DNA from 3 places in the Enterobacter cloacae complex sp. 394I7 genome. Region 2 is predicted to be linked to each of the others. Evidence: predicted binding sites of a transcription regulator. Region 2 holds the regulator's gene; each other region holds the start of a gene.

The links. The regulator LexA, encoded in region 2, represses DNA repair genes until DNA is damaged. The targets are predictions, from matches to a motif close to TNCTGTATGTACATACAGNA.
Region 1: the regulator LexA is predicted to act here: its motif matches at 4,580-4,599, upstream of sbmC (DNA gyrase inhibitor SbmC).
Region 3: the regulator LexA is predicted to act here: its motif matches at 4,220-4,239, upstream of umuD (translesion error-prone DNA polymerase V autoproteolytic subunit).

Annotation. Positions count from the first base shown of each region.
Region 1 is NZ_JBXWCR010000001.1:1,921,948-1,929,077, reverse strand. Features, by position in the region: gene yoeI (membrane protein YoeI) at 212-274, shown strand; gene plaP (putrescine/proton symporter PlaP) at 264-1,622, shown strand; gene sbcB (exodeoxyribonuclease I) at 1,682-3,118, opposite strand; gene dacD (serine-type D-Ala-D-Ala carboxypeptidase DacD) at 3,317-4,483, shown strand; gene sbmC (DNA gyrase inhibitor SbmC) at 4,615-5,088, shown strand; gene AC2FAP_RS09390 (FUSC family protein) at 5,181-6,239, shown strand; gene AC2FAP_RS09385 (DUF496 family protein) at 6,408-6,743, shown strand; gene AC2FAP_RS09380 (gamma-glutamylcyclotransferase family protein) at 6,793-7,125, opposite strand.
Region 2 is NZ_JBXWCR010000009.1:66,182-73,311, forward strand. Features, by position in the region: gene zur (zinc uptake transcriptional repressor Zur) at 64-576, shown strand; gene AC2FAP_RS21295 (CsbD family protein) at 625-834, opposite strand; gene dinF (MATE family efflux transporter DinF) at 954-2,291, opposite strand; gene lexA (transcriptional repressor LexA) at 2,355-2,963, opposite strand; gene AC2FAP_RS21310 (diacylglycerol kinase) at 3,072-3,440, opposite strand; gene plsB (glycerol-3-phosphate 1-O-acyltransferase PlsB) at 3,595-6,015, shown strand; gene ubiA (4-hydroxybenzoate octaprenyltransferase) at 6,080-6,949, opposite strand; gene ubiC (chorismate lyase) at 6,962-7,130, opposite strand, start outside.
Region 3 is NZ_JBXWCR010000001.1:958,627-965,756, reverse strand. Features, by position in the region: gene AC2FAP_RS04715 (aminotransferase-like domain-containing protein) at 1-412, shown strand, start outside; gene AC2FAP_RS04710 (SDR family oxidoreductase) at 478-1,533, opposite strand; gene AC2FAP_RS04705 (LysR family transcriptional regulator) at 1,631-2,512, shown strand; gene umuC (translesion error-prone DNA polymerase V subunit UmuC) at 2,520-3,782, opposite strand; gene umuD (translesion error-prone DNA polymerase V autoproteolytic subunit) at 3,766-4,200, opposite strand; gene AC2FAP_RS04690 (aldo/keto reductase family oxidoreductase) at 4,434-5,300, opposite strand; gene tcp (methyl-accepting chemotaxis citrate transducer) at 5,445-7,106, shown strand.

The DNA of each region.
Region 1 (7,130 bases), on a different contig from region 2:
AAAATCGCCCCGGGCGTTGCAAAGTATTGCCTTTTGTATCCGATGTGGGGCAAAATGCGCCGCTGCAACCAAATGAATAATCGACGATATAAAAGGCGTCGGTTATTTTTTTTTGCACGTATGAAACGAAACTAAAAACCAAGAGGCCGGGCTTCGTACCGGATAGATATTTACTAAAATCCGACAGTTGTTGTCGCTGAGGAATACAGAAATGGGGCAATTTTTCGCTTACGTGGCGGTTATCACCGTAAAGGAGAATAACTATGTCGCATAACGCAACTCCAAACACCTCTCGCGTGGAATTACGTAAAACCCTTACGTTAGTTCCGGTTGTTATGATGGGCCTTGCCTATATGCAGCCAATGACGCTGTTCGATACATTCGGTATCGTATCAGGCCTCACAGACGGTCATGTGCCGACGGCTTACGCCTTCGCACTGATTGCGATCCTCTTTACCGCGCTGAGCTACGGTAAACTGGTCCGTCGCTATCCGTCTGCCGGTTCCGCCTACACCTACGCCCAGAAATCCATCAGCCCGACCGTTGGCTTTATGGTGGGCTGGTCTTCGCTGCTCGACTATCTGTTCGCGCCGATGATCAACATTCTGCTGGCTAAAATTTATTTTGAAGCACTGGTGCCGTCGATCCCTTCGTGGATGTTCGTCGTGGCGCTGGTGGCCTTTATGACGGCGTTCAACCTGCGCAGCATCAAGTCCGTTGCGAACTTTAACTCCGTTATTGTTGTGCTTCAGGTCATCCTGATTGCCGTGATTCTGGGCATGGTTATCTTTGGTGTCTTCCACGGTGAAGGCGCAGGTACCCTGGCGAGCAGCAAGCCTTTCTGGTCTGGTGATGCGCATGTGATCCCGATGATTACCGGGGCAACCATTCTGTGCTTCTCCTTTACCGGTTTTGACGGCATCAGCAACCTGTCTGAAGAGACCAAGGACGCAGAGCGTGTTATCCCGCGTGCTATCTTCCTGACGGCGCTGATTGGTGGTCTGATCTTTATCTTTGCGACCTACTTCCTGCAGCTGTACTTCCCGGATATCTCTCGCTTTAAGGATCCGGATGCCTCTCAGCCAGAAATTATGCTCTACGTGGCGGGTAAAGCGTTCCAGGTTGGCGCGTTGATCTTCTCCACCATCACGGTACTGGCATCCGGCATGGCCGCGCACGCAGGCGTTGCACGTCTGATGTATGTAATGGGTCGTGACGGCGTATTCCCGAAAAGCTTCTTCGGCTACGTTCACCCAACCTGGCGTACGCCGGCGATGAACATCATCCTGGTCGGCGCTATTGCTCTGCTGGCGATTAACTTTGACCTGGTGATGGCAACTGCGCTGATTAACTTCGGTGCGCTGGTGGCGTTCACCTTTGTTAACCTGTCGGTTATTTCTCAGTTCTGGATCCGTGAAAAGCGTAATAAAACGCTGAAAGACCACTTCCAGTATCTGTTCCTGCCGATGTGTGGTGCGCTGACCGTGGGTGCGCTGTGGGTTAACCTGGAAGAGAGTTCCATGGTGCTTGGCCTGATTTGGGCGGGTATCGGCCTGGTTTACCTGGCGTGCGTCACGAAGAGCTTCCGTAACCCGGTTCCTCAGTACGAAGACGTTGCGTAAGAACTAAGTAAAAAAAAACCGGAGACCATCGCCTCCGGTTTTTTTTCGCCCAAAATCTGTCAGACGATTTCCTGCGCATACTGATACAGCGCTTTTAACAGCGCCTGCTTTTCAGCATTTCCTTCATACTGGCTATACAGCATCTCCAGCTCCTGCGCGTAGCTCTGCAGAAACTCCGGTGTAAACACATGACGACGATGCTGAAGCCAGCGCGCCTGTTCGGTTTCATCCAGCGTTCCAGGATAGTTGCGCGCGCGATAATTAAACATCAGTTTTTCGATACGTGCGTCCGCGAAGGTAATATCCAGCGCGGGTAAGTTACGCGGTTCGGTTTGCAGAACAATATTCATTGCCGCACGGTCTGCGTCGCTGAAAAAGCCGTTGTACAGCTGCGCATCGACGTTGTCTGACGGAACAAAGGGTTCGGCTTCGGCAAAGATCGCCACCGCTTTCTCACGCACCTGCGGGTTTTCACGCAGCACCTTGAGGTTATCCAGGCAACGCTGACGGTTAATCCCCAGCCTGTCGGCATCCTCTGCGCGCAGCGTATTGGCCTGGGCCAGGACCGGACATTTATTGATATGGACCAGTTTGACCGGCACCGCGGGCAGATCGCCGAGTTCATCTTTCGGGGTATAGAGCCGTTCGCGCAGCGTATCGCTGTCGAGATCGAGCAGCGGTGTAATATCACCGGCTAAATCCACCATAATCACGGCATTACGGTTATCCGGATGCCAGGCCAGCGGTGCGACCCAACTGGTATTGCCGCGCCAGGCGCCAAACATACCGGAGATATGCACCAGCGGTTTCATCTGCGGCACATCAATCAGCGTGGTGAGTTTCTGCTTGCTGCGGTGGGTCAGCAGATAGTCAAACAGCCGTGGCTGAGCGGCTTTTACCAGCTTTGCCATAGCAATGGTGGCGTAGACATCGGCCATCGCATCGTGGGCATTACTGTGCTCAATACCGTTTGCACGCGTCAGGTGTTCCAGTCTGAAGCTCGGCAGCCCTTCATCATTCTCAGGCCAGTTGATGCCTTCCGGGCGCAGCGCATAGCAGGCACGCATAATGTCGAGCAAATCCCAGCGCGAGTTGCGGTTCTGCCAGCTCCAGGCATAAGGATCGTAGAAGTTGCGGTAGAAGATATTGCGCGTCACTTCGTCATCGAAACGGATGTTGTTGTAACCGACCACGCAGGTATTCGGGACGGTGAACAGGTCGTGAATGCGCCGGGCGAATGCGGCCTCGTTCACGCCTTTGTCCCGGGCTTCCTGTGGGGTGATCCCGGTGACCATTACCGCGCCGGGCTGGGGCAGGTAGTCATCGGCCGGCTTACAGTAAAAGACCTCAGGCTCGCCAATGATGTTGAATTCATCGTCGGTACGGATGGCCGCAAACTGTGCCGGTCTATCCAGCGCCGGGTGGGTGCCAAAGGTTTCGTAGTCGTGGAACAAAAATGTAGGGCGCGCGGCTGAATCAGACACCAGTAATACCATCCTGTTAAAAAATGACGTCTCTATGGTAAACGATCGTGCAGGTCAGTCCGAATAAAAAGCGCCATCACCGTGCAAATTTGCGAGGCCGCTTCAGCGTAAAATCTGCTTTCTGTCACATTTTTTTGCAATTAAGCCAGGTAACGACAACAGAACTCCCGTAAAAAGGTCATCGATTTTTAATGACCTGAGGATATACCGTTGAAACGCCGTCTGTTTATTGCTGTTTCTTTACTCGCTTCGAGTGTCTCTTCTGCCTTCGCGGCCGATCCGCTGGATTTTTCGCCGCAGCCTCCGGCCATTCAGGCGGGCTCCTGGGTGCTAATGGATTACACGACTGGTCAGATCTTAACGGCGGGCAACGAACATCAACAACGTAATCCGGCGAGCCTGACCAAGCTGATGACGGGCTACGTTGTCGATCGGGCCATCGACAGCCACCGCATTACCCCGGATGACATCGTTACCGTTGGCCGCGACGCGTGGGCAAAAGGGAACCCGGTGTTTGAAGGATCGTCGCTGATGTTCCTGAAAGAGGGCGATCGCGTCTCGGTGCGTGACCTGAGCCGTGGACTGATTGTGGATTCCGGTAACGACGCCTGCGTGGCGCTGGCGGATCACGTAGCGGGTGGTCAGCCGCAGTTTGTGAAGATGATGAACGACTATGTACAAAAGCTGAACCTGCGCGATACCCACTTTGAAACCGTCCACGGTCTGGACGCGCCGGGCCAGCACAGCTCTGCCTATGACCTGGCCGTGCTCTCCCGGGCTATCATTCACGGCGAGCCAGAGTTCTACCATATGTACAGCGAAAAGAGCCTTACCTGGAACGGGATCACCCAGCAAAACCGTAACGGCCTGCTGTGGGATAAAACCATGAACGTTGATGGCCTGAAAACGGGGCACACGTCGGGAGCGGGCTTTAACCTGATTGCGTCAGCGGTTGACGGTCAGCGTCGTTTAATCGCGGTGGTGATGGGCGCTGACAGCCCGAAAGGGCGTGAGGAACAGGCCCGGAAGCTGCTGCACTGGGGGCAGCAGAACTTTGATACGGTGCAGATCCTGCATAACGGCAAAAAAGTGGGAACAGAGCGTATCTGGTACGGCGATAAAGAGCAGGTGGAACTGGGCACCGACCAGGATTTCTGGCTGGCCTTGCCTAAAACAGAAGTTCCTAACATCAAAGCCAAGTACGTGCTGGATAAAAAAGAGCTGGAAGCGCCGATTGCGGCTCATCAGCGGGTAGGGGAAATCCAGCTTTACGATCGTGACAAAGTCGTGGCGCACTGGCCGCTGGTGACGCTCGAAGCGGTGAATAAAGGCGGCCTCTTCTCCCGTCTGAGCGATTATCTGCATCACACGCTGTAACGGCCTGCGTTAAAGCTCATGAGCAGACTGGCGCGGTTGCGAGTCTGCTCACATAATAAACACTCCTCGTTTGCTGAACAGTTAAAACCTGCTTTATAGTGTATAAATATACAGTAATAAAAGGAGGCAGCATGGACTACAGCATCAAGCAGCAACAGAAACGTAAAATCGCCGGCTTTCATCTGGTCGGGCCGTGGGACAAAACGGTAAAACAGGGCTTCGAACAGTTAGTCATGTGGGTGGATGGACGTCACATTCAGCCGCTGGAGTGGGTTGCGGTTTACTACGATAATCCGGACGAGGTCCCGGCAGAAAAATTGCGCTGTGACACGGCCGTAACGGTACCGGACGATTTTGTCATTCCTGAAAACAGCGAAGGCGTCATGATGACGGAAATCGCCGCTGGAGAGTATGCGGTGGCGACGGCGCGCGTTGAAAACCATGACTTCGCGACCCCATGGAACCAGTTCTTTAATTCCCTCTTGCAGGACAACAGCTACCAGATGGCCCCTAAACCCTGCTTCGAGCGCTACCTTAATGATGGTAACGCGGACGGTTACTGGGACATCGAAATGTATATTGGTGTAGAGCACAAAGCCGGTTAAGCCTGGTTATTACAGGGTTTTTCAGCCGGGTGTGATCCGCCCGGCTGAAAACACAGTACAATTGTGATTTGCCCTGTAGCTGGAGAGCGGGTGTGCGTCCCGACAAATCATTAACCCCTTTTGAAATTCGTCTGTACAAACACTACCGCGTGGTACATGGGTGCCGTATCGCGCTGGCCTTTGTGTTGACGTTTGTGCTGGTTCGTTTGCTGGATGTTCCTGAGGGAACATGGCCGCTTATCACGCTGGTGGTCGTGATGGGGCCTATTTCGTTCTGGGGGAACGTTGTTCCACGCGCCTTCGAGCGCATTGGCGGTACCGTTTTAGGCTCTGCCCTGGGGCTTATCGCGCTGAAGCTTGAGCTTATCTCGTTTCCGGTTATGTTGATCTGGTGCGGTGCCGCGATGTTCCTTTGCGGCTGGCTGGCTTTAGGCAAAAGGCCCTATCAGGCGCTGCTGATTGGTATCACGCTGTCGGTGGTGGTCGGTGCACCGGCGGGGGATATGACGACTGCCCTGTGGCGAAGCGGGGACGTTATCCTCGGCTCACTGCTGGCTATGCTCTTTACCGGCATCTGGCCACAGCGTGCTTTTCTGCACTGGCGTATTCAGATGGCTAACTATGTCACCGCATTCAACCGTGTCTATCAGGCCGGATTTTCCCCTAACCTGGTTGAACGTCCCCGGCTGGAAAAACACCTGCAAACGATCCTCAACGATGTGGTCAGGATGCGCGGGCTGATTACCCCGGCCAGCAAAGAAACCCATATCCAGAAATCCATTTTCGAAGCCATTCAGACGGTAAGCCGCAATCTGGTATGCATGCTTGAGTTGCAAATCAACGCGCACTGGGCTTCTCGTCCCAGCCACCTTTTAATGCTCAACGCCCATACCTTAAAAGAGACGCAGCAGATGACGCAGCAAACGCTGTTGACCATCGCCCACGCGCTTTATGAAGGTAACCCGCAGCCCATCCTGGCGAACAGTGAACGTCTGAATGAGATCGTTGCGGAGCTGAAGCAGTTAATGAATGAGCGTCAGAGCGATAACGTTGCGGAAACGCCTATTCATGGTTATGTCTGGCTGAGTATGGAGCTGGCGCGGCAGCTGGAGCTACTGTCGCATCTCATTTGCCGGGCGCTGCGCAAATAAAGAGCAGCTATCTCCATATGTGACGCCTGCTGCTTCGATTCAGCATCAATTGGGGTTATGATAGCTTTAAACGATATACTCATTGTCATTCGCAGCCGCTGTCAGTAAGGTTATTGTTACAACGGTTGCTTTAACGAATCCGAATCTCACATTATCAGGGGTGTAAAAATGGAAACTACCAAGCCTTCGTTCCAGGATGTTCTGGAATTCGTCCGCCTGTTCCGCCGCAAAAACAAACTGCAGCGTGAAATCCAGGACGTTGAGAAGAAGATCCGTGACAACCAGAAACGTGTCCTGCTGCTCGATAACCTGAGCGACTACATCAAGCCAGGCATGAGCGTTGAGGCTATTCAGGGCATCATCGCCAGCATGAAGAGCGACTACGAAGACCGCGTTGATGACTACATCATCAAAAACGCTGAGCTGTCTAAAGAACGCCGTGATATCTCCAAGAAACTGAAAGTAATGGGCGAAATCAAAAACGGTGAAGCCAAAAGCGAGTAATCGCCGATGAATACAAAAAAGGCTCTCTGGTGACAGAGAGCCTTTTTTATTACGCAGTACGCGGCTGTAGCTGATAAATCCAGGCGTTGACCTGTTTTCCATGCGGCGTGGTCACATTGACCTCAACCCGATCGTAGCCGTCTTCAAATTCGTCCAGCATTGGCCAGTGTGCACTCAGGCTATCAGAGATAAACAGAAAGCCCTCCACGCGTGGGCCGTCCGGATGCAGCACTATCCCCGGAAAATCTGCCGCCGCGCCCCAGCCACGTTCGTAAAACGTCCCGGTGACAAAACCGGCCTGCCATTCGCCACCGATGTTTTCAAGAATATGTGCATTCGCGTGACCCGGGCGTAGCGTGCCGTAGACAAACAGAGCGTTCATTTTCC
Region 2 (7,130 bases):
CGGTGTTTTTAGCAGAACATGATAAAGTGGGGGTTTTCCAGCCTATAACATCCGGGGTGCTAAATGGATAAGTCCACAAAAGAGCTGTTAGCGCAGGCAGAAAAGCTGTGCGTGCAACGCAATGTGCGCCTGACTCCGCAGCGCCTTGAAGTATTACGTTTGATGAGCCTGCAGCAGGGCGCGATCAGCGCGTACGATCTGCTTGATCTGCTGCGCGAAAGCGAGCCACAGGCTAAACCGCCAACGGTGTACCGCGCGCTGGATTTCCTGCTGGAACAGGGCTTTGTGCATAAAGTTGAATCGACAAACAGCTATGTGCTGTGCCATCTGTTCGATCAGCCAACCCATACGTCGGCCATGTTTATCTGCGATCGCTGCGGCAGCGTGAAGGAAGAAGGTGCGGAAGGCGTTGAAGATATTATGCATACGCTGGCAGCCAAAATGGGCTTTGCGTTGCGTCATAACGTGATTGAAGCGCACGGCCTGTGTTCAGCCTGCGTAGAGGTAGAAGCCTGTCGTCACCAGGATGAGTGCCAGCACGACCATTCGGTACTGGTGAAGAAAAAGCCGCGTTAACGGCAAAAGAAAAGGCGGCCCGAAGCCGCCCTCAGGGGGAGTAAAGGATTACCAGCGATAATCGTTACGGGTTTCCCAGTCTTTCACTTCGTTTTCAGCACGATCTTTCTCGTAGCCGTAACGTTCCTGAATTTTACCCACCAGCTGATCGCGTTTACCTTCGATGATGGTCATATCATCATCCGTCAGCTTACCCCACTGTTCTTTCGCTTTACCTTTGAACTGCTTCCAGTTGCCGCCGATTTCGTCTTTATTCATAATCGTGTCCTCGTGTTAAGCGTCTGTAGGTTTCGTCCGCTTCGTTCTTTTCTGCTGGACGTGATTATTATTGTAGTTAAGGATCCGGCAGTTGTTTTTATATTCGGAATCTTTAACCGTCACGATATATCGTGGCGGGAAGGCAGCCAGGTGTTATTTCGCCAGTGACGATGCCAGATAAAGGCCAGCGATAGACCACGTAACGCGAGGAAAACCGCCAGAGCCAGCCACAAACCGTGGTTGCCCAGATACGGCAGCGTCAGCAACGTCAGACCAAATCCCGCCGCAGCGACCGCCATGCTATTGCGCATCTCCGCACCTCGCGTCGCGCCAATAAACATGCCGTCCAGCAGATAACACCACACGCCCACCACCGGTAAGATTGCCTGCCAGAAGAGATAGTGACTCGCCAGTTCGCGCAGCGATGGGAGGGAGGTGAGTAAGGCAACGATCTGTTCACCCAGACAGGCGTAAATGAGTGCAAACACCAGCGCCACCAGGCCTGACTGACGACAGGCGGCCCGCCACACCTCGCGGAGCTGGCCGCTTTCGCGTGCGCCATACGCTTGCCCGGAATGGGCTTCAACGGCATAGGCAAAGCCATCCAGCGCATACGCGGTAAAGGTCAGCAGCGTCATCAGGACCGCATTAACCGCGACGATCTCCGGCCCAAGTCGCGCCCCGAAGACCGTCAGCGCGCCAAAGCAGAGCTGAAGCAGTAACGAGCGCAGCATAATGTCGCGGTTAAGCGCCAGCAGCGTGCGGATATTACCGCGCCACGCGGTTTTGAGCACCGTAAGCGAGATACCGCGCAGGGCCAGCACGCGCCAGACCATCCACAGGCCGATGAAAAAGGTACCGTATTCTGCAATTGCCGTCGCCAGCGCGGCGCCCTGCACGTTCATATGCAGACCCATCACCAGCCAGACATCAAGCACGATGTTGAGAAGATTACCTGCCACCAGCAGAATGACTGGCGCACGGGCATACTGCACGCCGAGTAACCAGCCAAGCAGGACCAGGTTCGCCAGTGATGCGGGCGCGCTGAGCCAGCGAATTTCAAGGAAGCGTCGCGCCTGCTCAAGTACCGCCTCGCTCCCGCCAACGACATGCAGCGCCAGATCAAACAGTGGCGTGCGCAACACCACGATCAGCGCACCCGCGCCCAGGGCAAGGATCAAGGGTTGTACCAGCGCACGCGCCAGACGCAACGGATCTTTTGCGCCATACGCCTGAGCCGTAAGCCCGGTGGTACTCATGCGCAAAAAGAGCAGCAGCATAAAAAGGAAGCTGGTTGCCGTCGCGCCGATCGCGACGCCGCCCAGATAAACGGGGGAATCCAGATGACCAATAACAGCCGTGTCTACCAGTCCCAGCAGAGGGACGGTGATATTGGAAAAAATCATTGGCAGTGCAAGACGCCACAATGCCTTATCTGATGTCGTCAGCAGTGACATGAAAAATACCGGCAGTGGAGATTGAATCAGGCTACGGCAGGTCCGTAGCCTGTTATGACATGATTACAGCCATTCACCGTTGCGGATAACCCCAACAGCCAGCCCTTCAATAGAGAAGTTATGTTCGCGGAGATCCACCACAATCGGGGAGAACTCGTTGTTTTCAGGCAGTAACTGGACGGTGTTACCCTGCTTTTTCAGACGCTTAACGGTAACTTCATCGTCAATACGCGCGACCACAACTTGCCCGTTGCGCACGTCCTGGGTTTTATGAACTGCGAGCAGATCGCCGTCCAGAATACCGATATCTTTCATCGACATGCCGCTGACGCGCAGCAGGAAATCTGCGCTCGGTTTAAACATGCCCGGGTCAACCTGGTAGTGACCTTCAATATGCTGTTGTGCCAGCAAAGGTTCACCTGCCGCGACACGGCCCACCAGCGGAATGCCTGTCTCTTCTTCCACCAGCAGACGGATGCCACGCGAAGCGCCCGATACAATCTCAATGACGCCTTTACGCGCCAGCGCTTTCAGGTGTTCTTCGGCAGCATTCGGAGAACGGAAACCCAGACGCTGAGCGATCTCCGCACGCGTGGGTGGCATACCCGTCTGGCCGATATGATCCCGGATGAGATCAAACACCTCTTGCTGCCTGGTCGTTAACGCTTTCATTCCGCCCCCTGGGTGTATATACAGTTATGCTGTGAGTATATACAGTCAAAGGCGATTTTGGAACCAAAAACTGCACAAAAAACCAGGGACTTAATTATTTCTCGAGGCTTATCGGAAATGTGACCAAAGCAGCGTGACCCAGGTGATGACCGCAGTGATAATCGCCAGCAATACGGCAGCAGACCCCATGTCTTTCGCCCGGCCGGAGAGCTCATGGAAATCAGAACCGATACGGTCCACCACGGCCTCAATAGCGCTATTGAGAATTTCCACTATCATCACCAACAGCACGGAGCCGATCAACAAAACGCGGGTAATCGCATCAACATCAAGGAAACAGGCGATAATCACCGCGATGATAGCGGCGACGCCCTCCTGGCGAAATGCGGCTTCATTGACCCACGCGGCACGGAAACCTTTCCATGAATAGCCGGCGGCTTTGATGATTCGGGTTAACCCAGTGGTATTATTGGCCATTAAAAGAACCTTTTAATTAAAATAGCGTCAGTAACAGTAGGCGCAGCGTGTTTCGCTGCTGCCTGAAGTATGACGGGTAACAACAGAAATTTTGCGCGCTTTCTGTTATCCTTGCGCCGCAATTGCATTATTAACCAGAGGCTTTACATCGTTTATGTCCGGCTGGCCACGAATTTACTACAAATTACTTAATTTACCATTAAGCGTCCTGGTAAAAAGCAAGTCTATCCCAGCGGAACCCGCGCTGGAATTGGGGCTCGATACGTCACGCCCAATTATGTACGTTTTGCCTTATAACTCGAAGGCAGACCTACTGACGCTTCGCGCCCAGTGTCTGGCGCATGATTTACCTGACCCGCTTGAACCCCTCGAAGTCGACGGCACTCTGCTGCCGCGCTATGTGTTCATTCACGGCGGGCCGCGCGTGTTTACCTATTACACGCCAAAGGAAGAGTCCATCAAGCTTTTCCACGACTATCTCGACCTGCACCGCAGCAATCCGGGTCTGGATGTGCAGATGGTGCCGGTATCGGTGATGTTTGGTCGCCGCCCGGGCAGAGAGAAAGGTGAAGAGAACCCACCGCTGCGCATGCTTAACGGCATTCAGAAATTCTTCGCGGTCTCCTGGCTGGGACGTGACAGCTTCGTGCGTTTCTCCCCGTCCGTTTCGCTGCGCCGTATGGCGGACGAACACGGCACCGACAAGATTATCGCGCAGAAACTGGCGCGCGTGGCGCGTATGCACTTCGCCCGTCAGCGTCTGGCTGCCGTCGGTCCACGTCTTCCTGCACGTCAGGACCTGTTCAACAAGCTGCTGGCCTCCAAAGCGATTGCCAGGGCCGTTGAAGACGAAGCGCGCAGCAAAAAGATTTCCCATGAGAAAGCACAGCAGAACGCTATTGCACTGATGGAGGAGATTGCCGCGAACTTCTCTTACGAGATGATTCGTCTTTCCGATCGTATTCTGGGCTTTACGTGGAACCGCCTCTATCAGGGCATCAACGTTCATAACGCCGAGCGCGTACGCCAGCTGGCCCATGATGGCCATGAGATTGTCTATGTCCCCTGCCACCGCAGCCACATGGACTATCTGCTCCTCTCCTATGTGCTCTATCACCAGGGTCTGGTACCGCCGCACATCGCTGCCGGCATTAACCTGAACTTCTGGCCAGCCGGCCCGATTTTCCGCCGCCTGGGGGCGTTCTTTATCCGTCGTACCTTTAAGGGCAACAAGCTCTACTCCACCGTATTCCGTGAATATCTTGGCGAGCTGTTCAGCCGCGGTTATTCCGTTGAATACTTCGTGGAAGGTGGTCGCTCCCGTACCGGTCGTCTGCTCGATCCTAAAACCGGCACGCTGTCGATGACCATTCAGGCGATGCTGCGCGGGGGAACCCGCCCGATCACCCTGGTACCCATCTACATTGGCTACGAACACGTGATGGAAGTGGGCACTTACGCCAAAGAGCTGCGCGGTGCGACCAAAGAGAAAGAGAGCCTGCCGCAGATGCTGCGCGGCCTGAGCAAGTTACGCAACCTTGGCCAGGGCTACGTCAACTTTGGCGAGCCGATGCCGCTGATGACCTACCTGAACAACCATGTTCCGGAGTGGCGCGAGTCTATCGATCCTATCGAAGCGATTCGCCCGGCCTGGCTGACGCCTACGGTCAACAGCATCGCCTCTGAACTGATGGTGCGCATTAACAACGCCGGTGCGGCAAACGCCATGAACCTGTGCTGTACGGCGCTTCTGGCCTCTCGTCAGCGTTCACTGACCCGTGAACAGCTTACGGAGCAGCTGGATTGCTATCTCGACATGATGCGCAACGTGCCGTACTCGGTGGATTCGACCGTACCGGTAAGCACGGCAAGCGAGCTTATCGAGCATGCCCTGCAGATGAACAAGTTTGAAGTCGAAAAGGACACCATCGGCGACATCATCATTCTCCCGCGCGAGCAGGCGGTGCTGATGACTTACTATCGCAACAACATCGCGCATATGCTGATGCTGCCCTCGCTCATGGCGGCCATCATCACCCAGCATCGTCGCATCTCGCGTCAGGAGCTGTTGCGTCATGTTGAAACGCTCTATCCAATGCTGAAAGCGGAGCTGTTCCTGCGCTGGGACAAGGACGAACTGGCGACTGAGCTGAATAAACTGACCGAAGAGCTGCGTCGTCAGGGGCTGATTACCGTCACGAACGACGAGCTGCATATCAATCCGTCACGGTCCCGTACCCTGCAACTGCTGGCGGCGGGCGCGCGTGAAACGCTGCAGCGCTACGCCATCACCTTCTGGTTGCTGAGCGCGAATCCGTCCATTAACCGCGGTACGCTCGAGAAAGAGAGCCGGACGCTGGCACAGCGCCTGTCTGTTCTGCACGGGATTAACGCCCCGGAATTCTTCGACAAAGCGGTCTTCAGCTCTCTGGTGCTGACGCTGCGTGATGAAGGGTTTATCAGTGATACGGGCGATGCCGAGCCGGAAGAGACGCTGAAGGTGTACCAGATGCTGGCCGAACTGATCACGTCTGATGTGCGTTTAACCATTGAAAGTGCGACGCAAGGCGAGTGAAGCGTGCAGCGGTCTAATGACCTGCGATGAAAACAAAAACGGCAGCCTTCTGGCTGCCGTTTTTTTACGAAAAGTAGCTCATCGCCAGCCCTAAAAACAGCACCAGACCGACATAGTTGTTATTCATAAACGCCTTGAAGCAGGCTTCACGCTCCCGTTTGGCAATCAGCTTCTGCTGGTAGACAAACAGCATTCCCGCCACCAGCACGGCCCAGTAAAACGCCCAGTTGAGCCCGTTCAGGTAACCCATCGTCACCATCAACGCCAGCACCGCAACCTGCAGGATACCGATGATCAGCTTGTCATGACGTCCGAAGAGGATCGCCGTCGATTTAATGCCAATCTTCAGGTCATCGTCGCGGTCTACCATCGCGTATTGCGTGTCGTATGCCACGGCCCAGAGAATGTTCGCCAGGAACATCAGCCAGCAGCTTAACGGGACGGACTCACTCACCGCCGCAAACGCCATCGGGATCGACCAGCCAAACGCCGCGCCCAGCACCACCTGAGGCAGGTGGGTGTAGCGCTTCATGAACGGATAAACCCAGGCCAGAGCCAGGGCCGCAACTGAAAGCAGAATGGTCATGGTGTTCAGGGTTAACACCAGCAGGAAAGAGAGCAGCACCAGTACGATAAACAGCGTACGGGCCTCTTTTTCGGTCACTTGCCCGCTGGGCAACGGACGATGGGCCGTACGTTTTACGTGCCCGTCGAATTTACGATCCGCATAGTCATTGACCACGCAGCCCGCCGCACGCATCAGCCAGACGCCTGCAATGAACACCCCCAGGATCCACAGCGGCGGTACCCCTGGTGTTGCTACCCATAGCGCCCATAGGGTCGGCCACAGCAGCAGCAGCGCGCCGATGGGTTTATCTGTACGCATCAAGCGGTGATAAGCCAACAGCTTATTCTGCGTCAGGCTCCACTCCATTTTTTCTTCCTCTTAGTACAACGGCGATGCCGGTAAAAAAAGCTCCGTCAGTATTAACGGCTTACCGCTCAGGCGAAGGCGGGAACGACGCCCCCACAGTTCGGCATCGCGACCAATCTCAATAAAATCCCGGGTAAGCTCGGACGACGTGAAAAGATAGCGCCCCAGCGGCGTATTCCCC
Region 3 (7,130 bases), on a different contig from region 2:
CGCGCCGCTGTTTGAGGCCGCAACGAGCGAAATCCTGGCCAGTGGCGACTACGATCGTCATCTGCGGCGGCTAAAGCGGCGCATCGCAGAAGGGATTGGTGCCGTCATTGCGCGCGTCAAGGCAAGCTTCCCTCCCGGCACACGCGTTAACGTGCCGGCTGCCGGTTTCCTGTTGTGGGTTGAACTTCCACACCAGGTGAATGCACTGGAGGTGCACCGCCGCGCGCTGACACTGAACATCGGCGTTAGCCCCGGGCCGCTGTTCTCCCCCCGCGCACACTTAACGAATTACCTGCGATTAAATTGTGCCAACGAACCCACGCCCCTCCTGCTGAATGCGGTGGATCGGATTGGCGCACTTTGTCATGAACTGGCCGGCTCCTCTGGCCCTATTCCAGAAAGGGAACATTGAGCGCTCTTTACTCCCTGCATCCGGGTTCGCGTTTTTTACTGCCGTCAGAAACGCACTCCCTTTTTTTACGGAATAATACGTGCCGCTCTTAGCTGCGAGAACAGGCTGAAAAACATCTCATCGGTTGCCTGCATTCGCGTGAACCCTGACCGGCGGAGCTTACTGCCGTCGCCAAACATGTCGTAATTCCAGCTAAAGACAAAATCGGCAAAATGCCCGTCGTTCAGCTGCAAAATATCCGCCTCCACCAACCGATCCCCGGCAATGTCGCGCCATAACGCACGATAGTCCTTAAACAGCTGATGGAATGACAATCTGACCGGCGGCGCAGAGTCCAGTTCAAACCAGCGAGCGATGCGCGGCCACAGCTCGCTCCAGCGCCAGATGTCCCCATTATTCACGTTGAAAGCCTGGTTGTTAGCCCTACGTGATGTGGCTGCCCACAGCGTTGCCTCCGCCAGCAATCCGGCGTCAGTATGATCAACAATGCTGTGCCAGGTCTGTTCCGAACCGGGAAAACGCAGAGGTAAACCCAGAGCCTTACACAGGGACGCATACAGTGCGATGCTCAGCGCAAGGTTCATGGTATTGCCTGGCACCGAACTGCCCACCACGCCTGGCCTGATGGCATTCCAGTGCCAGCGTTTTTCCCGCTGAAAATCACGGAGCCACGCGAGCTGAGCGGCGTTAAATTCTGCCCCGGGTACGCCCGGATCGCTTTCGCGTGCCGGGGTTTTGAACGGTCCCAGGTGCGCGCCATACACTTTGTATCCCTGCATCAGGCTTACCGTCTGCAAAGGCGCCGTTTTTTCAATATTGCTGACCAGGTTGCGCAACATCGTGACGTTCGGTTCAACCATTTCCGTCCAGCTCCCGGCATTCATCCAGGCACTGTAAAAAATATGGGTGATCTCGCCAGCGGCTTGCAAAGCCCTGGCGCTATCCTCCGCATCCAGTAAATCCACGTTGATCAGCGAAATAGCATCAGGATGGGATAAGGCATGGCGGCTCAGGCCAATCACCTGCCATTTGTTGTCCAGGAGCGTTTTGACGAGCTGTCTGCCTACGATCCCGCTGGCGCCAGCGACCAGCGCGACGTTTTGTGGCTGCATCTTATTCACGGTGTTTCTCCAGTTAGGGTGACAGACACAGTGTGATATATTATTTTTTCCCTACATATCCCCTGAATTCGATGGCACTTATAAGAAAAAACATTAAATGAACAATAAGCTCAACGCCATTTCCACCTTTCTGCGCGTCGCAGAAGCGGGTTCCTTTTCGGCAGCCGCTCGCCAGAGCGGAATGAAGCAGTCTGCCGTCAGCCAGCAGATTGCCGCCCTGGAACAGGAGCTCGGGGTGGTATTACTGCATCGGACAACGCGAATGATGAAGCTCACCGAGCAGGGTGAACGTTATCGCCGTGATATGCAGCTTTTGCTGGATGCCATGCAGGAAGCGGAGAGACGGTTGAATCCTGCCGATCATCAGTTTCAGGGCAGCGTCCATGTTCAGTTGCCAAGCGGTCTGGGGCAGATCGTTTTGCCCCCTCTGCTGGCGCTTCAGCGCCTGCATCCGGCATTGCACCTGACGTTGTCCCTGGATGACCGCATCGCCGACCTGGTGAGCGAAGGGGTGGATGTCGCGCTACGCCTTAGCGCTGAGCCTCCGCAATCGCATGCGGCACGTCTTCTGATGCGGATTGAAACCGCGCTGTTCGCTGCTCCCGGCTTTCAGGCGGTACACTCCGTCAGCGAACTGGCGGCACATCCCCATGTGCGATTTAGCGGCATCCCGCGGGATGCGCCTCTACGGTTGATCGCCGGTGAGGAAACAATTGACGTGAAAGTGCATACCGTTTTTCGTGCCAACACCAGTGACGCCCTGTTACAGGCGCTGGAGTCAGGCATCGGGATTGGCGGCGTGCAGCTGCCGCTTGCGGCAAAGGCGTTGCAAGCCGGCACGCTGGTGCCGGTATTACCGGCCTGGCGGTTACCTGACCGGTATCTCTATGCCGTCTACCCCGACGCCCGCTTTATCCCACAACGCGTCAGAAGCGTGATACAGGTGATCGAACAAATCCTGCCGACCCTTGCCAAATAACCGGCGTCTACTTCGCTACCGGCAAATCCGCGTACCGCGTCGTATAAGCCGGTGACAACATCTCGCGCTTCATCGCCCAGGATTTCTCAATCCCCTGCCCGGCAAACCATATCTTCCCTTTCCCGGAATGATTCACGCTGTCGATCAGCGCCATCAGCGCCGCGCTGTTGGCGCGCAAACGGTTATCGTCAAATAAATTCAGCTGGGCGACGCCGCTACTGAAAAAGTCCGCCAGCATCACCCCCGCTTTCATGTAGCGATAGCCGTCAAGCCATATGCGCCCCAGCGCATCGGTGGCGGCACGGATGATATCGCGCGAGTCATTGGTGGGCGTCATCAGGGTGACAGACGCCTGATTGCCGTAATAAACCTCGTTGTCCGCATGCGGGCTGGTACGCAAAAACACGCTGATAAAGCGACAATATTGATGCTCGCTGCGCAGCTTTTCCGCAGCCCGTTCAGCGTAGGCGCAAATGGCCTGGTGCATCTCCTCGTATTGCGTAATACGGTGTCCAAACGAGCGGCTACAGATAATCTGCTGCTTCGTGGGCGTAAACTCTTCCAGATCAAGACAGGGCTCGCCGCGCAGCTCGCGCGCCGTGCGCTCCAGGACAACGTTAAAATGTTTGCGAATGACCCACGAGGAAGCTTGTGCCAGCTCCAGCGCCGTGGTGACGCCCATCGCATTAAGTTTTTTGGTAATGCGCCGCCCGACGCCCCACACCTCCTCTACCGGTACGCGCGCCAGCAATTTACGCTGCCGCTCGCGATCCGATAAATCCACTACGCCTCCCGTGCTCCTCCACCGCTTTGCCGCATAGTTGGCCAGCTTCGCCAGCGTTTTCGTGGGGGCAATGCCTACGCCAACGGTTAATCCCGTATTTTTAAACACCTGTGTGCGCATATGATGACCAAACGCCTCCAGCGCCATGCAGTTGCTGACGCCAGCAACGTTCACAAACGCCTCATCAATGGAGTAAATCTCTATGGCCGGGGCGAAATCGGTCAGCGTCTGCATCACCCGGCTGCTGAGATCGGCGTAAAGCGCATAGTTCGAGCTAAAGACGTAAACCCGCGCGGGAAAGCGCTTCTCTTTGAATTTGAAATACGGCTCGCCCATTTTTATATCGAACTGCTTTGCCTCCCGCGACAGCGAAATAATGCAGCCGTCGTTATTGGAGACCACCACCACGGGTTTGCCCCGCAGATCGGGCCGAAACACCGTCTCGCAGGAGGCATAAAAGCTGTTCACATCAACCAGCGCGAACATGTTTATGCGTTTTGAGTGTGTGGGTGACAACACCGAAGATCTGCAGTTCCTCTTCGGACTGAAACGTGATCGGCTGATAGCGAACGTTATGCGGCACTAACCTCAGGATCGGACGGGTCTGCAGCTCTTTGACCGTAAACTCACCCGCGACGGATGCCACCACAATATCCCCGTGCACGGCGTTTAACGAACGATCGACGACCAGCAGATCGCCATCGCCGATCCCAACGCCGATCATCGAGTCTCCGCTCACCTTCACAAAGTAGGTCGCGCTGGGATGCCTGACGGCCAGGCGGTTAAGATCGAGACGATCCTCCACATAATCCTGCGCCGGGCTTGGAAAACCACACGCTACGCGTTCTACAAATAACGGTAATTCAAGGGGTTGCTTTGGATAATAAGAAAAGAGAGTGTCCATAAATGCCTTTCTCGCCAGATACTGTATATAAATACAGTATTACGGATTATGGACAAGGATCAAGGTCCTTTACGGGGGTTACCCCAAACGCATTGAAGTGTGAGCGGATTTAATTCAGCCGTATCCTGCGCATCGGCGAAAGAATAGCCAGATAACGCCTGCGGCAGCGACATTCAGGTTTCAAGAGGGACAAAAAAGCCCAAAGCACTGCTTTGGGCTTATGCCTGTCTGGCTTAATCCGCCAGCGAATCGAGCGTTTCCAGCGCGTCAGCCGGGAGCACCAGCTCCGCCGCCGCAAGATTTTGTCGCAGATGCGCCACGGAGGAGGTGCCGGGGATCAGCAGGATGTTCGGCGAACGTTGCAGCAACCACGCCAGCGCGACCTGCATTGCCGTTACGCCCAGCGAATCAGCGACCGCCTGCAGCCCGGATGATTGCAGGGGTGTAAAACCGCCCAGCGGGAAGAACGGTACATACGCAATCCCCTGCTGCGCCAGCGAATCCACCAGCGCATCATCGCCACGGTTCACGATGTTGTACATGTTCTGCACACACACCACCTGCACCATCTTCTGCGCTTCCGCAACCTGGGTGGCCGTGACGTTGCTCAGGCCAATATGGCGCACCAAACCTTGCTGTTGTAACTCGGCCAGCGTGGCGAGAGGTTCAGCAATTGAGCCTTCTGCTGGACCGTGTGCGCTGAACATGATGCGCAGATTAACCACATCCAGCACATCCAGCTGCAGATTACGCAGATTGTCATGTACCGCCTGCGTCAGTTCCTGCGCGGAGAAGGCCGGCAGCCAGGAGGCATCACTGCCGCGACGGGCACCGATCTTGGTGACGAGCGTCAGATCGTCGCGGTACGGATGAAGCGCCTCGCGGATCAGCTGGTTGGTGATATGCGGCCCGTAAAAATCGCTGGTATCAATGTGATTCACCCCAGCAGCCACCGCTTCGCGGAGCACATTCAGCGCAGCATTTTTGTCCTTTGGAGGACCAAACACGCCCGGCCCGGCAAGCTGCATCGCGCCATAGCCAAGCCGTTTAACCGTCCGCGACCCCAGTGCGTACGTCCCGCTTTTATCAATGCTGCTCATGTCGACCTTCCTCATAAAAATGATCCGGATTTACAACGAGTTCCTTAACAGACCCCGTAGTTAAGCGCGAGTTAAATTAAAGTTTAATTTCTCTACGACGATAGTATTTGTGTAACCCTGCATCTTCTCTAACGGACGACCGCTATGCTGAAAAATCTGCACGTGATTACCGGTATTATCTTTGCTCTCACCATATTCTGTCTGTTGCAAGTTGTCACGGGAGGGTTGTTCTACTCTGCCGTCAGCAACGACCGCCATAACTTCCAGAACTCCGGGGTGCTCAATGCCCAGCAGGAGAGTCTGAGCGACAGCGTGAACACGCTGATCAAAACGCGCGTCACCGTCACCCGCGTGGCGATCCGCTACCTGAAAAACCAGCGCGACCCGGCGTCCCTTGCGGCGATCAACAAACTGCTTGGCACCGCGGCTGATTCTCTGGCTAAAGCTGAAGCCTATAACAAAGAGTGGCAGAAAATGCCGCAGGTTAACGGCCAGAACGCGGCATTAACCGATGAAATGCAGAAATCATGGAGCCAGATGCATGAAGTGATGCGTCTCTCCATTGCGTATCTGCGTGCCGACAACTACCAGGCCTATGGCGATCTGGATGCCCAACAGGCCCAGGACGATATGGAAGGGGTTTATAACCGCTGGCGCGCCGAAAACAACACCCTGCTGAAAGCCGCAACCGAAGAGAACCAGAGCAGCTTTACCCAGATGCAATGGACGCTGGCAGCGATCTTCCTGGCCGTGATCGCGGTGCTGGTGGTGATCTGGCAGGGTTTACAACACCTGCTGTTAAAACCGCTCCACATGATTATGAACCATATTCGCGCCATTGCGGGCGGCGATCTGACGCAGGATATCGCCCTGTCTGGCCGCAATGAGATGGGTCAGCTGGCAGCGGGTCTGCATGAGATGCAACAGTCGCTGGTGACCACCGTCAGCGCCGTGCGTGGTAGCACCGACTCCATTTACACAGGCGCAGGTGAAATTGCCGCCGGAAGCAACGATCTGTCTGCCCGCACCGAGCAACAGGCGGCTTCGCTGGAGGAGACGGCTGCCAGCATGGAAGAGCTGACCGCAACGGTTAAACAGAACTCCGACAACGCCCGTCAGGCTACGCTACTGGCGAAGAACGCTTCAGAAACGGCGGCCCGTGGCGGTCACGTGGTGGATAACGTTGTCCGTACCATGACCGAAATCGCCGACAGCTCGCAGCAAATTGCGCACATTACCGGCGTGATTGACAGCATTGCCTTCCAGACAAACATTCTGGCGCTTAACGCGGCGGTGGAAGCCGCGCGTGCCGGGGAGCAAGGTCGTGGCTTTGCGGTCGTTGCAGGTGAAGTCCGCACGCTGGCCAGCCGCAGTGCGCAGGCGGCGAAAGAGATCAAAGGGCTGATTGAGAACTCCGTCAGCCGGGTGAATACCGGTTCAGAGCAGGTCAGCGAAGCGGGCGCAACCATGAAGGAGATTGTCGCGGCCGTCACCCGCGTGACCGATATCATGGGCGAGATTTCGTCGGCGTCCGATGAACAGAGCCGCGGCATTGAACAGGTGAGCCTGGCCGTTTCGCAGATGGACAGCGTCACACAGCAAAACGCCGCGCTGGTACAGCAATCCGCCACGGCGGCGGCGGCCCTGGAAGATCAGTCGGAACAACTGCGCCAGGCTGTGGCAGCGTTTCGCCTGAACGGAAAGGAAAAAGCCACCGCGCCCCGCCCGGCCACGGTGAAAACCCCACAGCTGTTACGCCCGGCAACGGCCAACACCGCCACCGACAGCAACTGGGAAACCTTCTGAGTGACAGGCGGGCGAACGTCTCGC